DNA from 3 places in the Paenibacillus sp. ALJ109b genome. Region 1 is predicted to be linked to each of the others. Evidence: predicted binding sites of a transcription regulator. Region 1 holds the regulator's gene; each other region holds the start of a gene.
The links. The regulator Rex, encoded in region 1, represses fermentation and respiration genes when NADH is low (regulators of the CRP and FNR family bind a similar motif). The targets are predictions, from matches to a motif close to TTGTGAAATATTTCACAA.
Positions count from the first base shown of each region.

Region 2: a site for Rex is predicted at 3,517-3,534, ahead of pflB (formate C-acetyltransferase). Genes of this name have one in related genera too.
Region 3: a site for Rex is predicted at 2,637-2,654, ahead of G3352_RS16080 (cytochrome ubiquinol oxidase subunit I). Genes of this name have one in related genera too.

Region 1 is NZ_JAAIFP010000012.1:67,799-73,875, forward strand. Features, by position in the region: gene dinG (ATP-dependent DNA helicase DinG) at 1-2,267, shown strand, start outside; gene G3352_RS14145 (redox-sensing transcriptional repressor Rex) at 2,502-3,155, shown strand; gene G3352_RS14150 (amidohydrolase) at 3,142-4,446, shown strand; gene G3352_RS14155 (cell wall elongation regulator TseB-like domain-containing protein) at 4,488-5,018, shown strand; gene G3352_RS14160 (hypothetical protein) at 5,321-5,848, shown strand; gene G3352_RS14165 (AAA family ATPase) at 5,841-6,077, shown strand, end outside.
Region 2 is NZ_JAAIFP010000006.1:810-6,886, reverse strand. Features, by position in the region: gene adhE (bifunctional acetaldehyde-CoA/alcohol dehydrogenase) at 231-2,843, shown strand; gene pflB (formate C-acetyltransferase) at 3,616-5,874, shown strand; gene pflA (pyruvate formate-lyase-activating protein) at 5,965-6,077, shown strand, end outside.
Region 3 is NZ_JAAIFP010000014.1:52,754-58,830, reverse strand. Features, by position in the region: gene cydD (thiol reductant ABC exporter subunit CydD) at 1-31, opposite strand, end outside; gene G3352_RS16085 (cytochrome d ubiquinol oxidase subunit II) at 96-1,109, opposite strand; gene G3352_RS16080 (cytochrome ubiquinol oxidase subunit I) at 1,106-2,470, opposite strand; gene G3352_RS16075 (TlpA family protein disulfide reductase) at 3,076-3,621, opposite strand; gene ccmA (heme ABC exporter ATP-binding protein CcmA) at 3,654-4,367, opposite strand; gene G3352_RS16065 (ABC transporter permease) at 4,360-5,181, opposite strand; gene G3352_RS16060 (nitrous oxide reductase accessory protein NosL) at 5,208-5,783, opposite strand; gene G3352_RS16055 (right-handed parallel beta-helix repeat-containing protein) at 5,780-6,077, opposite strand, start outside.

The sequences.
Region 1 (6,077 bases):
AGGAAGCAGAGCCGATTCAGGATCTGGATGGTCATACGTATTACCGCCAGCTCGCCCTGAACGTGAGTGACTGGACCGATATAGGCTCACCACGCGATGAGCGAGAAGGTAATCCGCTGGAAGGCGTAAGTTTTGAGCAGTTCATGGATCAGGTTAGAGATAACCTGAAGGAGACGCTGGACCATTATGAGGAGCGTGAGGCTCAAACTCAGATGTTCAGCAGTGTACGACAAGCTTTGGATGAAGAGAAACATCTCTTGATTGAAGCTGGAACAGGTACAGGTAAATCACTTGGGTATTTGCTGCCTGCCATCTATGAAAGTGTGAAACAGGAACAGAAAGTCATGGTCAGCACACATACCATCAACCTGCAGGAGCAATTGAGAGAGCGGGATATTCCTATGCTGACCCAGGTGGTTCCGTTCCCGTTCAAAGCAGCGGTGTTCAAAGGACGTGGGCACTATTTGTGTCTGCGTAAGTTTGAGCACAAAATCAATAAACGCGAATTTGCTACACCAAAAGAGGATTATTTTACAGCGGCTCAGATGATTGTCTGGCTTACTCAGACGGAGACTGGAGACGACGAGGAGCTTAATCTAAGCGGGCGCGGAGGAGACTTCTGGGAGACGGTACAGAGCGAGTCTGAGTCCTGTCTTGGACGTTCCTGTCCTTGGTTCCGCAAATGTTTCTATCACCGGGCCAAACATGAAGCCGGGCTGTCTGATATCGTCATTACGAATCACTCGAAATTGTTTACGGATGTCAAAGCAGCGCATCAACTGCTGCCGGCCTACGAAAGTCTCGTCATCGATGAAGCACATCATCTGGAGGACGTAGCAGGTAAGCATCTTGGTCTTCATATGAAATATTTTACGTTGGTTCATACTCTGACCCGACTGTTTAAAGATAGCCGTAATGGCCAACTGCCGATGCTTCGTTCTCAATTATCGGGTCACGAAAATTCGGTACAGTGGGGCTCCATGATTGATCAGATGTTCCCGCTTGCCGTCGAAGTCAAAGAGATGTGGGATCGACTAAGTGACACATTGTTTGGCCTGCTGCCTGAACGCAGCGATGCTTCTCCAGGCGAGACAGGACAATTCTCTCTTAGACTGAAGCCTTCACAAAAACCAGCCAAATGGCAGGAATTGCAGGATGCTGAAAACCAAATCTATGTCACTCTAGGTGATTTGATTCGTAAAGGCGACAAGCTGCTGCTTGAAGTGAAAGAAGATCAGGATGATTATCAGTCCGATAGTCTGATTACGGATATCTCAGGTCTGCTCAAGGACTTGGCAACGATTAAGGATAATCTGCGTTTCTTCATGCGGATGGATGATGCCAACACCGTGTACTGGATGGAGGCCAGCGGCCAATTCCGCAGTAAATCACTTCAGCTCTATGCTGTTCCTGTCGATGTCAGTGCACAATTGAAGGATATGTTCTTTGATAAAAAGAAAAGCGTTGTGCTTACATCGGCTACGCTCTCCGTTGACAAGTCATTTCAATTCATGATCGAACAGCTGGGTTTGCAGGAAGCTGCCGAGAATAACCGTTTGTTAACGTCCATGTTGCCGTCACCGTTCAATTATCGAGAACAGGCGCTGCTCGTCATTCCGCGTGATTTCCCAAGCGTGAAGGGCAGTGTAGGCGATGCCCACTTTGTGGATATGCTCGTGCACTCCCTCGCGGAAACGGCTATTGCCACTCGTGGACGTATGATGGTGTTGTTCACCTCCTATCGCATGCTGCGCCAGGTCTATGACCCACTTAAGGAGGCCTTGTCAGGCAATGATATCTCTTTGCTTGGGCAAGGGGTGGACAGTGGCAGCCGTTCCAAGCTTACACGCCGCTTCCAAGATGCGAAAGCAACGGTGCTTCTTGGCACAAGCAGCTTCTGGGAAGGGGTGGACATTCCAGGAGAGGCTCTGACTTGTCTCGCGATTGTCAGACTGCCGTTCCAGCCACCGAATCATCCATTAGTCGAAGCGAAGAGCGAGCTTTTGCAGCAGCAGAAGAAAAACCCGTTTATGAAGCTGTCCGTGCCACAAGCCGTCATCCGTTTCAAACAGGGATTTGGCAGACTGGTTCGTACAGGCAAAGACAGAGGCATTGTGATTGTATACGATACACGCGTTATTGAAGCATATTATGGCAAGTACTTTTTATATTCATTACCTGGTCCCAAAATGGAGCACATGCTCACAGAACAGATGGTTCCACGCATTTCGGAATGGCTCGAGAGACCGACCGAAGAGCAACAATAACAGATCGCTCTGTAGCTTCCATTATTGCAAGACGCCAGTGGTTGGCGGTAAAATTAAGTAATATGATTTATTCGTTTCATGGATATGCGAGTAAAGCAATTAAAGGAATTAAAGCAATTATCCATTATATAACAATGAGCATCCTGTTTAACTCAGTAATCTTTTTGCTCGTTTTAGACAGGGTGCTCATCTTTTTCATCTATCTATCGTGGCCTTTGTAAGGGGGAGCAATGAATGAAATCAGATAAAATTTCGGAAGCCGTGGTGCGTAGATTACCTGTTTACTTGCGTTATTTGAATGAACTGCATCAGCGTGAAGTCAATACGGTCTCTTCACAAGAACTTGGATTGAGGCTGGATTTGAATCCTGCCCAGATTCGTAAAGACCTGGCTTACTTCGGTGACTTTGGTCGTAAAGGGATCGGGTATGACGTATCATATCTCATTGAGAAAATCCGCCATATTTTAAAAATAGACCAGCAGATCAATGTAGCTCTTGTCGGAGCAGGTAATTTGGGACATGCCTTGTCCAATTACAATGCCTATCTCAAAGACAACATGAAGATTGTCGCTGTATTTGATGCCTACGGTCCGAAGATTGGGAGCCAAATCAACAGTTTGACGGTACAACCGATGAATGAATTAACGGATTCGGTCAAAAAAGATAACATTCGTATAGGTATTATCACGGTTCCGGATACGGAAGCCCAAAATGTTGCAGATCAGCTGATTGAGTCAGGAATTGAAGCGATTCTGAACTTTGCACCAACGATCCTGAAGACCCCGCCGCATATTCGTATTCATCATGCCGATTTTACGACGGATCTACTTAGCCTGGCTTATTACTTGGAGAATGGAAAGGACGACGAGGAAGATGACGACAAATAGATGGGTAATTCACAACGGCAAATTTGCCGTGAGTGAGGGTACGAATTGGAAAGTGGTTCAAGGTTTTATGGTTGTTGAGAATGACAAGATTGTGCATATTGGTGAGACATTGCCGGAAGGAGACGAAAGTCTGACAAAGGTGGACGGAAAAGGACTGTTCTTCTTGCCGGGTCTGATCAATACGCATGGTCACGCGGCCATGTCGCTTTTGAGAGGCCATGGAGACGATCTGGCGTTACAAGTATGGTTGCAGGAGAAAATGTGGCCAATGGAAGCCAAAATGACGTCTGAAGACGTATATTGGGGCACATCACTATCCGTTCTTGAAATGTTGAAAGGCGGAACAACATCTTTCCTGGATATGTATGATCATATGGATCAGGTCGCGAAAGTGGTGGAACAATCCGGCGTTCGGGCTGCTCTGGCACGTGGGGTAATCGGACTTTGCTCAGAAGAAGAACAACTGCGTAAGCTGGAAGAGTCCGCAGCATTTGCTCGTCAATGGAATGGACAGGCAGACGGAAGAATTACAACCGTAATCTCTCCACACGCCCCTTACACTTGCCCTCCGGATTACATAGAGAAGCTGGTACAGGTTGCTCATGACCTGAATCTGCCTTTGCATACGCATATGTCTGAAACGCTTCGCGAAGTGGAACAGAACGTGGCTGATTACGGACTGCGTCCGGTTGCACATCTGGAGAAACTAGGATTTTTCTCCCGTCCATCTTTGGTTGCACATGCGGTACATCTGAATGATGAAGAGATCGAGATTCTCGCAAAGCATGATGTAGCAGTTTCCCACAATCCAGGCAGTAACCTGAAATTGGCTTCGGGTGTTGCACGAGTACCTGATCTGTTGAAAGCAGGTGTGACCGTATCCTTGGGAACAGACGGACCAGCAAGTAACAATAACCTGGATATGTTTGAAGAGATGAGATTGGCTGCGTTGATTCATAAAGGTGTGTCTGGTGACCCTACTGCAGTGCCGGCGGGGGAAGCACTTCTGCTTGGAACTTCATATGGTGCCAAATCCATATTCCTGAACAACACAGGCGCTCTGCAAGTTGGCATGAAGGCTGACTTCATCGCGTTGAACATCGAACAAGCCCATTTCTATCCGCATACGGATCTGATTTCCCATACGGTCTACTCGGCATCTGCCAAAGATGTGGAGCATGTGTGGGTGGATGGTAAACAAGTGGTTAAACATGGCGAATGTCTTACAATGGATGAAGAGCGCATTCTGCGTGAGTCTCAGCTGGCATTTGACAGTTTGCTTGCCCGATAATTACAAGGACCGCATCGTCATAGGGAAAGGAAGTTCGGCTTTTGAAGAAAAAAAAGAAGTGGATATGGATTTCGCTGCTGCTCCTGGTTCTGATTCTGTTTGGACTTCAGCGTTATTATGTCTATGTTACCCAGGATCAGCGCAAGGAAGAGGCGTTGGCCATACAGGCGGCCCAGGAACAGCTGGGGATTACGTCCCACGAAGAGCTGCGTAAGTATGTCTGGGGGCAGAAAGACGGCGGAGACAACATATACTGGACCCTGATCGGCAAAAATAAGGATAATCAGGATGTCATGGTGTGGATCAAGTTTGATGAGAATAACAAACCGGTGACGGGAGCCAATGCAGTACACGGTGAATTGTTGAAGAATGGCATGAATGAAGCTCAGATTCGAAATCGGTTCAGCTCTGAAGTTCCGGGTGGGGAGATCAAGCGAATCATGCCAGGCGTTGTGAATGGAATCTATGTATGGCAAGTGTATTACAACGATGATACTCACAACTATTATCGGTTTTACCGCTTCAGCAACGGGGAACAGGTGGACCTGGTCTATACGATCCCGAATAGCTAGAATTAGCAAAAGTACTATCGCCCAAAAGAATACATTAAAGAACCGGCAGACGGAAACCCGACTGGACCGGTTCTTTGGCGTACTTTGTTGATCATTTTGGATTTGAATAGTTAAAATTAATAATTTATTCATATTTTCGCCTTAGATATTGTATATACGATGTGATATACTCAAATATGTATTCAAGGATACATCATACACAAATAAATCCTGTTAGGCACATCACAGGACATTACGTACACATATTCATATTCTTGCCTACAAGTTATAGGATGAGCCAAAATTTAGGAGGGGTAACTCACTTGAAGATAAAAGTATTGCCTATTGCTCTGACTGCCGTCATTTCAGCCGTTGTGTTGTTTGGAGGTTGGTTTGTGTATCGTCATGTGGCTGTGCAAAGCCCAATTGAAAAGATGGTTACCCAGTACGATGGAGTCAATGATGTTCAATTAACTATTAACCGCAATGATGTACAGTTGAAACTCGATCTGCAGCCAGATGTTGATCTGGGCAGATTAGTACAATATATTCACAAAGAAGGACAGACCTTGATTGGCACTCGTTCGTTGAAGCTGGATGTCGTGGATCATTCCAACGAAGCGCTGGAGAGCTGGTGGGGAAGCGCGATGTTTACCGTAGCTCAAGCGATGGAGAACAAGCAATACACCGAGATTACACCGACCTTGTCTAAAATGGCTACAAATGGGATCAAGGTAAATACAGCCATGGATGACAATAATGTATATGTCAGTCTCAGAGATGGAGATGCCAGCAAGTTTATCATTCTGCCGCGTGTGCCCGGTCAGATAGGAGTGTGGCCTAATGCCTAAATGGACGAAAGAAATTGCCATTGGATTTGTACCCGTATTAATTATCTTTCTCGCTTTTATCGGTGTAAACATGATTCCCATTCTGATCGCTGCAATGCTTGTGGGTGCTCTGCTGCTTATGATGCAAATGCGTGGCGGAATTACGGTGGGCGCAGGTCAGGAACGTAAACGCAAGAAAAAAGGACCTTCCAAGCTGACTTTTGAAGAAATCGGTGGTCAAGAGAGTGCC
Region 2 (6,077 bases), on a different contig from region 1:
CGAAATTTCAAACATTGTGATTAAATTCACTTTCGAAAGGGGAAAATGAATCTGACAGCCCTATAGTTTAAATAGGAAGTGTAAATGGCTAAGTGAGAGACACTAAAAAACTTAAATTAAATTTGTTATACTTTGTGAAAAAAATCACATAATTAACTCTTTCCCCATGGTACGATGTGAATGTAAAGAAGAGAGACAAACCAATACGAACCTTTAGGAGGATGAGGGAGATGGCTGTAAAGAACGAAGTCGCCCCAGTAAAAGAACCGACAGCAGGTCAGTATATTCAAACGTTAATTGACAAAGCGAATAAAGCACATGCAGCATTCATGTCCATGGATCAGAAACAGATTGACCGCATCGTGCAAGCGATGGCGCTGGCAGGTCTGGACAAACATATGATGCTCGCCAAAATGGCCGTGGAAGAAACAGGTCGGGGTGTGTATGAGGATAAAATCACCAAAAATATATTTGCAACAGAATATGTGTATCATAGCATAAAATATGACAAAACAGTAGGGGTTATCGAAGATAACGAGTACGAAAGCTTCCAGAAAATTGCGGAGCCTGTCGGCATCATCATGGGGATTACCCCGGTAACGAATCCGACATCCACCACGATGTTCAAAGCACTGATTTCCATCAAAACGCGTAACCCAATCATCTTCGGTTTCCACCCATCTGCACAGAACTGTAGCCGGGAAGCTGCCAAAATCCTGCTTGATGCTGCAGTGAAGCATGGTGCTCCAGCGGATTGTATCCAGTGGATTGATGATCCTTCCATGGATCGAACAAACGCGCTGATGAATCATAACGATGTGGCGCTCATTCTGGCAACAGGCGGATCAGGCATGGTACGGGCGGCATACAGCTGTGGTAAACCGGCACTGGGCGTAGGGCCAGGGAACGTACCTTGCTTTATTGAGAAAAGTGCAGATATCAATCAAGCGGTAACGGATCTGATTTTGTCCAAATCGTTCGATAACGGCATGATCTGTGCTTCCGAGCAAGCAGTCATCATCGAAGAACAGATCTTCGATCAGGTGAAAAAGAAAATGATCGCAAACGGCTGTTACTTCGTCAACAAGGATGAGGCAGCGAAACTGACCGCAGGTGCGATTAATGCTGAGAAATGTGCAGTGAACCCAGCGATTGTTGGTCAATCTGCAGTCAGCATTGCGCAAATGTGCGGTATCGAGGTCCCTGCTAACACCAAAATTCTCGTAGCCGAGATTGAGGGTGTTGGCACGAAGTTCCCGTTGTCGGCTGAAAAACTAAGCCCGGTACTGGCTTGTTACAAAGTGAAAACGGCAGCTGAAGGGATTGAGCGTGCAGCAGAAGTGGTTGCTTTTGGCGGCATGGGTCACTCCTCTGTTATTCATTCGACGAACGAAGAAGTCATTGGCAAATTCGCAGATCGCCTGCAAACCGGACGGATTATCGTGAATTCGCCATCCACACACGGCGCCATAGGTGACATCTACAACACCAACATGCCGTCACTGACATTGGGCTGCGGATCGTATGGACGTAACTCGACTTCTTCCAACGTAACCGCTGTGAACTTAATCAACGTGAAGAGGGTGGCTCGCCGTACCGTGAATATGCAATGGTTCAAAGTGCCGAACAAAGTCTACTTCGAAAAAGGTGCAACACAGTATCTTGCCAAAATGCCGGACATCACACGCGTAGCCATTATTACGGATGCGATGATGGTCAAACTCGGTTATGTGGAAAAAGTAGAGCACTATCTGCGTCAACGTCAAATGCCAGTAGCCATTGAAGTGTTCTCTGATGTCGAACCCGATCCATCCACAACAACGGTAGATCGCGGTACGGAAATGATGCGCCGCTTCCAGCCAGACTGCATTATCGCACTCGGCGGGGGATCACCGATGGATGCTGCCAAAGCGATGTGGCTGTTCTATGAATATCCTGACACAGACTTTAACGACTTGAAGCAAAAATTCATGGATATCCGCAAACGGATCTACAAATATCCACGTCTCGGCGTGAAAGCGAAATTCGTAGCAATCCCGACAACTTCGGGCACAGGTTCGGAAGTAACATCGTTCGCAGTTATTACAGATAAAAATCAAGGCAATACGAAATATCCACTGGCAGACTACGAGTTGACACCAGATGTAGCGATCGTCGACCCTGAGTTTGTATACACTCTGCCTAAAACGGCTGTCGCAGACACAGGTATGGACGTATTGACGCATGCGATCGAAGCATATGTCTCCGTTATGGCGAATGATTACACGGATGGACTCGCGATCAAAGCGATTCAACTGGTATTCCAATACCTCGAGCAATCGGCACTGCAAGGTGACAAATTGGCTCGTGAGAAAATGCATAACGCTTCGACAATTGCCGGTATGGCTTTTGCCAACGCATTCCTGGGCATTAACCACAGCTTGGCACACAAATGGGGCGGTCAGTACCACACCGCACATGGACGTACCAATGCGATCCTGATGCCGCACGTCATTCGCTACAATGCGAAAAAACCGACGAAGTTTGCATCGTTCCCGAAATATTCGCACTTTGTTGCAGATGAGCGTTATGCCGAAATTGCCCGAATTCTGGGATTGCCTGCACGTACGACAGAAGAAGGGGTTACCAGCCTCATCAATGCCATTCGCAAACTGAACAAAACATTGGGTATTGAAGAGTCGTTCCAGGAAATCGGATTCGATGCCAAAGACTTTGAGGCACATGTCGATTATCTGGCAGACCGCGCATTCGAGGACCAATGTACAACAGCCAATCCAAAACTGCCGCTGGTGACTGAACTGGCAGATGTATACCGCAACGCATTCTACGGCAAGTTTGAATAACAACTAATGCAACAGCAGGATTAAGGCAGATATAGTCAGGGTTCCCCGTAAGGGGAGCCCCGATTGCCGTCTTTCCTATAAAAAAAGGTATAACGTAATCTTCGCAGTTGCCTTTTTTAAAAGAGGTTACACGGAATCCGTGATGTTACTTTTTGAACCAGGAGGTATTCACACCATAACGGAGGGGCAGAAAAAACTGAAGAAGCGAAGCGTTCGCTTTTAAGCACGATTTCAACCTTCTATGCTATATAGTTTGAACCATACATGTACACGATAACGGAGAGGAGAGAAAAAACCTGAAGAAGCGAAGCGCTCGCCTTTATCCCCGGATTTTCCCTTTTTAAAAGGTAATCTAAAAAATCTGGGGGTAACAGCGATCGGAAGGTTGTTCTATCCTCGGAGTGGCTAGTGTACATATCCTTTCGTTCAAATTATATTGTTCAATCCGGGAAATCGGGTTTGAACATTGATCGGAAGTTGTTCTGCCCGCGCAGTGGCTAAGTGTGAATAATTTAGGGTTCAACTTGACACAGCACAAGTGGAGTGAGGATGGTCACAAACTTTGTGATAAAAATCACAGATGATGAAAGAACGAAGACGTATACTGAAAATGTAAGAAAAACATTCATCCGCGGTTCCGGTTCCCAAGTAGAGAGAACATGTTCCGGCTTACATGTGAAATTTATCACATTAATCGCGGCTCTGGGCACAGATGAGACGAGTGAAGCATCCTGTCATGTGTCCGGAAATCCAAATTTGTGGAGGGATTACTATGTCGGTGATCGAAAAAGATGTCAAACAACAAACAGGTTGGAGAAACTTTACCAAAGGAACATGGACGAAATCCGTAGATGTGAATGATTTTCTAGTACGCAACTTATCACCTTACTATGGCGACGAAGCATTTCTTGCAGGTGCAACTCAGAATACAAAAGAGTTATGGGATATCGTATCCGATCTGACAAAAAAAGAGCGCGATAACGGCGGGGTACTCGATGTTGACGTAAACACGCCAGCAACGATTGTTTCTCACCAACCAGGTTATCTGGATAAATCCAAAGAGCAGATTGTTGGTGTTCAAACGGATGCTCCATTCAAACGTTCCATTCAGCCATTCGGTGGAATTCGCATGATGATTGATGCTTGTGAAGCTTATGGTTTTGAAATGCCTCAAGGCGTCATTGATATATTTACGAACATCCGTAAAACACATAACCAGGGCGTATTTGATGCTTATACATCCGAAATGCGTGCAGCACGTAAAGCAGGGATTATTACCGGTCTGCCTGATGCTTACGGCCGTGGCCGGATCATCGGTGACTATCGCCGGGTAGCTCTGTATGGCGTGGACTTCCTGATTCGGAATAAAAAAGGTGAACTGAATGCACTTGAAGTCGATGTGATTGATGAAGATGTCATTCGCCTGCGTGAAGAACTGTCCGAGCAGATTCGTGCATTGCAAGAATTGAAACAACTGGGCGAAATGCACGGTTTCGATATTTCCTTGCCAGCCACAACCGCAAAAGAAGCGTTCCAATGGCTCTACTTCGGTTACCTGGCTGCGATCAAAGAGCAAAATGGTGCAGCAATGTCGCTCGGACGTGTTTCTTCTTTTCTTGATATTTACATTGAACGTGACTTGCAAGAAGGCTTGCTAACTGAAGAACAGGCTCAAGAACTGGTTGACCATTTTGTTATGAAACTGCGGATCGTCAAGTTCCTGCGTACGCCGGATTATAATGAATTGTTCAGTGGAGACCCAACATGGGTAACTGAATCCATCGGAGGCATGTCCGTAAATGGAGAAACCCGTGTTACGAAAAACAGCTTCCGTTTCCTGCATACCCTGAACAACCTTGGTCCTGCACCTGAGCCAAACCTTACTGTACTTTGGTCCATCAAGCTTCCGGAAGCATTCAAACAATACTGTACGAAAGTATCCATCGAAACGAGCTCCATCCAGTATGAAAATGATGATCTGATGCGTCCGATCTACGGAGACGATTATGGTATTGCTTGCTGCGTATCTGCGATGAAGATCGGGAAACAAATGCAGTTCTTCGGCGCTCGTGCGAACCTGGCAAAAGCATTGCTGTATGCAATCAACGGCGGTCGTGATGAGAAATCGGGAGCACAAGTTGGACCTGAATATCCAGCGATTACAAGCGAAGTGCTGGATTACAATGAAGTTATGAAACGTTTCAAACCGATGATGGAATGGCTCGCCAAACTGTATATGAACTCACTCAACGTCATTCACTACATGCATGACAAATACAGCTATGAGCGTATTGAAATGGCCTTGCATGACCGTGACATCGTACGTACTATGGCTTGTGGTATTGCTGGTCTCTCAGTTGCAGCAGACTCTCTGAGTGCAATCAAATATGCGAAAGTCAAACCGATCCGCAACGAACAAGGCATCGCAATTGATTTTGAAATTGAAGGTGAATTCCCTTGTTACGGTAATAATGAGGACAGTGTCGACAGCATCGCTGTTGAATTGGTTGAAAGCTTCATGGGCATGATTCGCAAACACAAAGCGTATCGTAATGCGATCCCAACACAGTCTGTACTGACGATCACATCGAACGTGGTTTACGGCAAGAAAACAGGTACAACACCGGATGGCCGTAAAGCAGGCGAACCGTTTGCTCCAGGAGCGAACCCAATGCATGGTCGGGACAAAAAAGGTGCACTGGCATCCCTGGGTTCAGTAGCCAAACTGCCATATGAACACAGCCTTGACGGGATCTCTAACACATTCTCCATCGTGCCTAAAGCACTCGGAAAAGAGTCAGACACACGTAAATCCAATCTGGTTGCCATGATGGACGGTTATTTTGGTCAAGGGGCACACCATCTGAACGTGAACGTATTTGATCGCCAGCAGTTGATTGACGCGATGGATCACCCGGAAAACTATCCGCAGCTGACAGTACGGGTATCCGGTTACGCGGTTAACTTCATCAAACTGACACGTGAGCAACAACTCGATGTCATTAACCGGACCTTCCACGGTTCGATGTAACTCGGGCTTAGCTCAACAGTTCATAGGAGATAGGAGTAGAACCTCCATATTAAACGCACAGCGGATGCGATACAGAAAGGAAGAGGCAGCATGGTTAATGGACATATTCACTCACTCGAAACTTTCGGGACGGTTGACGGCCCAGGCATCCGCTTCGTGCTTTTTATGCAGGGATGTCTGCTCAAATGCCAGTATTGTCACAA
Region 3 (6,077 bases), on a different contig from region 1:
GTTGAGAGATCAGGCTTGTTTTCCTCTTCATGTAAGCTCTCCTCCTTTCTATGAACCTGTGAGATTACTCCCTTACATCACATATTAATTTCAATTTATTTTTTTCCCTTTACATAATCCGCATCAAACAAAAACAGTTTGAAAACCAGAATCAAGGAAGGAATCAACATGCACATGCCACCGATAAACACAACAACCAGTGCGAAGCCCATCGCTGGTGAGGTTACACTGTTTTGAATTGTAATGAACGGATCAAGGATATAAGGATATTGACCAATTCCGTAAGCGAAAAAGGCACAGAAAAATTGCAGCATGATACATATAAACGCTAATCCGTAGCGGCGTCCGTTATAGATCAACCACATCGCAATCATAAAGAAGGCAACGGAAAGCGCAAGTAGCCACCATAAATCCATCATATTTTGAAAATGTCGCTCATTGTGCTGTCCCAAATAAATAAATGCAGTCAGTGCGATGATAATCGTCGGTGTGCTCCAGAACAGGGCATAGGTCCGCACCAGCTTCAATGCAGAGTGATCCTCTGCCCGCGACGCATAGAAGGCCAGAAATGAGCTGCTAATGAATAATACGGACACAATCGCCAGTCCAACGATGCTCCATGATAACGGATTGGTAAACAGCGTCCAGTAATCCAAAGAAACCGTCGAACCCTGCTTCACGATAAAACCACCTTCAGACAGCGTTAGCGCCACTGATAGCGAAGCGGGAATCAGCAATCCCGAAGCTCCATATAGAAACAGATACACGATATTATTTTTGGAACCATAGTTCTCAAAGGCATAAAACGACCCACGAATAGCGAGCAAAATGACCGCAATGCTTCCCGGTACGAGCAGCGCTGATCCGTAATAATAAGCCGTGTCGGGAAAGAACCCGACGATGCCAATATAGAAAAAGACAAAAAATACATTCGTAATCTCCCATACCGGTGATAAATAGCGGGAGATCAGACGATTAATCAGGTGATCCTGTTTCGTCAAGCGTGCATAAAAAGCAAAGAAACCCGCCCCGAAATCAATGGAGGCTACAATTAAATAGCCATACAAGAACAGCCAGAGCACCGAGATGCCGATCAGTTCGTAACTCATGCACGCTCACCCTTTTCTGTAGACGGATTGCGCTTCTCCTTCATCCATTTCTCCATCTCGACTTCTGCCGGATTATTGTTGAACAAACGTCTTAGTACGAGAACACACATGACTCCCAGAACGATGTAGAGAAGCAGGAAGAAGAAAAAGATCATTCTTATGTTGGGTGATGAAGTGGCGGCTTCCTCCACTCGCATATATCCCCGGATAATCCACGGCTGTCGCCCCAGTTCAGCATAGAACCAGCCCAGCTCAACTCCGAGAAAAGCCATGGGTGCGCCTAGTGCTATAATCCCAAGCAGCCACTTGTTCAGCTCATTGCGCTTTTTCCAGAACACAAACAGGAAGTACAGAACCGAGATAGCCAGCAGCGTAAATCCGATTCCCGCCATTAAATCAAACAGGTAGTGAACGAGCAGCGGCGGCCATTCGTCCTCCGGAAACTCCTCCAGTCCGGTTACCTCGGCATTAAAGTCACTAAAGGCCAGGAAGCTGAGCAGTTTCGGCAGGTGAAGGGCTCCTATAATTTCATGCTCTGCATTCAGCCATCCCAATAAAATCAAATCTGCGCCGCTCTCCGTCTCAAAATGCCATTCTGCTGCTGCAAGTTTCTCCGGCTGATGCTCGGCCAGAAATTTGGCGGACACATCTCCCGCTAATGTGTTCAGTAAGCCGAACAGAAGAACCACCGCCATCATGAGATTCAAGGCTTTTTTGTGGTATGCAGATGCCCCTTTTCTCAGCATTGCAAAGGCTGCAATTCCAGCTAACAGGGCAGCTCCTGTCAAATAGGCCGAGCTTAATACATGAAACACCTTGGAGAAGGTCGCCGTATTCAGCATTGCCTCCACTGGGTTAACCGCTGTGAATTGGCCTGCTTCCATGACAAAGCCTCCAGGCTGGTTCATAAAGCCGTTCACCGTCGTAATAAACACAGCCGACATACCTGCACCGGTAACGATTGGAATCGTCAACAGCCAGTGGATGTACGGATTTTTGAATCGATCCCACGTATATAAATAAATGCCCAGGAAGATGGCTTCAAAAAAGAACGCAAACACTTCCATGAATAGTGGGAGTGCAATGACATTGCCTGCCAGTTTCATAAAATTCGGCCACACCAGGGCCAGTTGCAGTGAAATCGCTGTACCGGTCACCACACCAACCGCCACAGAAATGACAAACCCTCTTGACCACCTCTTCGCCATAAGTGTGTAATGGGGGTCCTTCTTGCGAATCCCCATGAACTCTGCAATTGCGATCATTAGAGGTATACCGACGCCAAGCGTCGCAAAAATAGCGTGGAAGCCCAGCGTCATGCCTGTCACCAGCTTGCTCCACATCACTGTATCGATTGCCATTGTTTACTGCCTCCTTTCAAACTCTGTTCGATTTTCGTACTGATTTGAATCTTTTAATTATTAGGTCAGTCAGCCCTCGGACTACGTTCTTTATCAGGTTGATAGAAGCCCCACTAGATAGGATTAGAGTTTGTCTATAAAGCGTTCCTCCATCGTTGTATGTACAAAGAGAATTTTTTCACAAAGTAAGAGACGAAGGAAGCTTTACCACACCATCATTGTGCATTGCTACACATAGTTACTGGACTGAGCATGGGTTGGCGAGCTGTGTTTTACCTGATACTGAAGGGCCAAAGTACTTAACAGGACCTAATAGTTAAAATTATTATATCTTTGTGAATTAGCAATTCAATCGCTGACACGTCTTCGTCCCTAAATGTTCAAGAAAGGATCAACTCTTTCTGACAACTCGGTGAAAAGCGTAAAAAGTACCCAAAGGAGCTATTGATTCTTTGGACACAACCGTGGTATTGCAATTTTCAATTCTACTATGCATGCAAGATGTTCGAAAAAAACAAACAAAAGAAGCCGCCTCCTATAGCGACTTCTTAAGTTCTTAAGTTCTTAAGTTCTTAAGTTCTTAAACTCTTAAGTCTAGCAAAGCTTCAATTCTTTTGCTGTACGGTCTGCTCCAGCCATTGCTGCAAGGGAATATCCTTGGTCAACTCACCGAGCAGAATGTGACTGAATATACCTTCCTGATCTATGATCATGGTCGCTGGCAACCCGGTGATACGATACAGGCCGGAGACCTTTCCGGTCACATCAATGATAACAGGGAAATCGAATTGCTGTTTCTCCATAAATTCTCGAATGGTGCCCTTCGCTTCCCCCACGTTGACAAACAGGGTCTCTACATCGTTTTGATACGTCTGAGCGATCTGATTAATCATTGGCATTTCCCTCACACAGGGCGTACACCATGAAGCCCAGAAGTTAATCATGACGACTTTGCCCCGATAATCGGAGAGCTTCACCTGTTCTCCGGCTGAATTAACCGCAGTGAATTTAGGAGCAATTGCACCGGCTTCAATGGCACCGGTTCTTTTGGGCTCGGATGATGAAGTCCCCTGGTAAATTGCCCACACAGCGGCCAGCACAGCACCCATTCCAATCAGGATAGTAAGCAAACGTCTCATTTTCGAACTCATTTTTTTACTCTTTATTTCCAATCGATTCACCTTCACTTTAAGCCAAGACTATGATGAAATGCAGCATGAAGCGACCCAAACTGTTGACGAAACTCCTCAGTAGAGCCATCCCCCACATTGCGTCCTTGGTTCATAAAAACAATCTGATCGGCAACATCATCTGCAATCTCAAGCTGATGGGTGGAGAACACGACCATATGTCCCTCCTCCTTGATCTGTTTTATCAGATTTGCAAACTCCTGCATCCAGAAGGGGTCCAGCCCATTCGTTGGTTCATCCATGATCAGCAGCGGAGGCTTGGACAGCAGAGCCTGGGCAAATAATACACGCTGCCGCATACCTTTGGAAAAGGTCGTGACCCGTTTCTTTTTTTGATCGGCCAAACCTACCATGGTTAGCACTTCCGTTACTCTCTCTTTGGACACTTTCCTTAACGCCGCCCAGAACTGGAGCACCTCCTCTGCCGTCAGACCATGGTTGAAATGATAATCATCCGGCATATATCCGATCTGTTCCGAATATCGCTTTCGTTCTTTGGACCAGCGCATCTTGTTTACAATGATTTCTCCGGAGGTAGGTTGAAGAATACCTGCGAGCATACGCAGAACGGTGCTTTTTCCAGCCCCATTTCCGCCACATAAGGCAAGCACATGACCGGAAGAAACGCGAAAGGATATATCTTCAACGATCTGTTGTTTTTTTATGGATTTACACAGTCCAACAATCTCTGCTTCCATGTTATCCATGGGACCGCCCCCTTTCCCAGATCCCGTAAACTGCCACGATCGAACATGCAATCCACAGCAGGCATATCCCCATAAAGATCCAGCTCCCGCTCGATGGCTGTACCCAATCCACCCACTGATAATATTCAGGTCCCAGTATCGAGCCCCCGCCAAGTTTGATCACAACAAACAAACGTACCAGCTCAGCCGGATTGATGAAGGTTAGAACGGTGAGTAAGGGTTTTATCCACTGATACGGCATGAGTCCCAGCACGGAGATTAGTAGCGTAGGCCATCCGATCACAGCAAAAAACCAAACGGATACGGATATCGTTAACGCTTGCCAGCGATTTTTGGATAACGAACCAATGAACAGTGCAATAGTCAGAAATAGCAGTACCAGTCCGCAGGAGAATACCAGAAACAATAAGTACGTCATAACATCCAAAGGGCTGCCCACCCATCCGCTAAGAAGTCCCATGAGGCCATAACCAAATGTAACTATAGTCACTAATACAACCGATAGACCCAGATATTTGCCAACAATAAAAGACATCGTACCGATGGGGTATGTGGACAACAGCTGCCAGCTGCCTTCTTCCTTTTCAGAAGTCAACGAGAACGAGCCCAGAAAAAGGGTCATCAGCGGCAACAGATAAAGAATAAGATTTAACATGGAACCTGTCGTGCCAGAGTAGCCTGTTACAAAATTCTGAGAATTAATGATTAGCAAACTCAGACTAAATATGCAGAAAAGAATCAAAAATGAATATGACCAGGGGTTGCGAAATCCCATTTTCATTTCTCGTCGAACGACTTGTAACATATCTCCCATCATACATCACCATCTTCATTGGACATTTACTTATGGCCTGAATCTTCCGTTGATTCACTTTCCCCATGTGTTTCTTCATGCATGCCTTCACTCATTCCCTCTTCGGAATGCCCATGCTCACCCATCATATCCATCGACTCTGTGTTTTGTTTCCAGTCGTGGGAGGCGAGGTCTTCAGCGGTCATGATCGTTCCTACACCCTGCTCGGCAACAAATGCTTCGGCAGATGGTTTATCCTTGAAATTGAGGATCCCGTAAGCCATCGGTGTACGCAGTGAAGCGTCATATACATACGTGGCTTTGCTGTACTCAATCCATTCCTTGTCATTATAATCACGAACAAAATCCATCCCGATGTTATCTGTTCCGTTCTCTTCTTTCCACTGGTGCATACAACCAATGTCATCAAATTTATAATTTTTACCGTCTTTCGTGGTAAGCTGCGTGGCATAAGCATCATCTTTCACCTGCATTTTGCAAATGGCACAGATATCCACGTCTTCATTAATAGGCAATGCCTCGTATTTTTTTCCGCAAGCTGTTAATAACAGCACCCCAAAGAGAAGCACCATGATTGTTTTCCAATGTGTTTTCATTCTCATTTTCGTAATACCCCCATATTGATCATAATAAAAGTGGCCAGGCCCAGCAGAATGCATCCGATGATCCAAACCCCAGTTGACTCTTTGATCGCTTGTGTACCTGTCTTCGTTGTCAGTGATTCCGCTTCCATGTTCATTAACGGCGATCTGTCGCTTGTCCACTCTGCCTTGCCTTCCGTAAACAAGTTGCTCATAAAGATCATGCCTGGAGATTGAAAGAAAAGCTGATAGGCCGAATTCCGGTTGACCACTTGCTCATAAAAAGGATTAATCCCATAGGACAGTTCACTAATT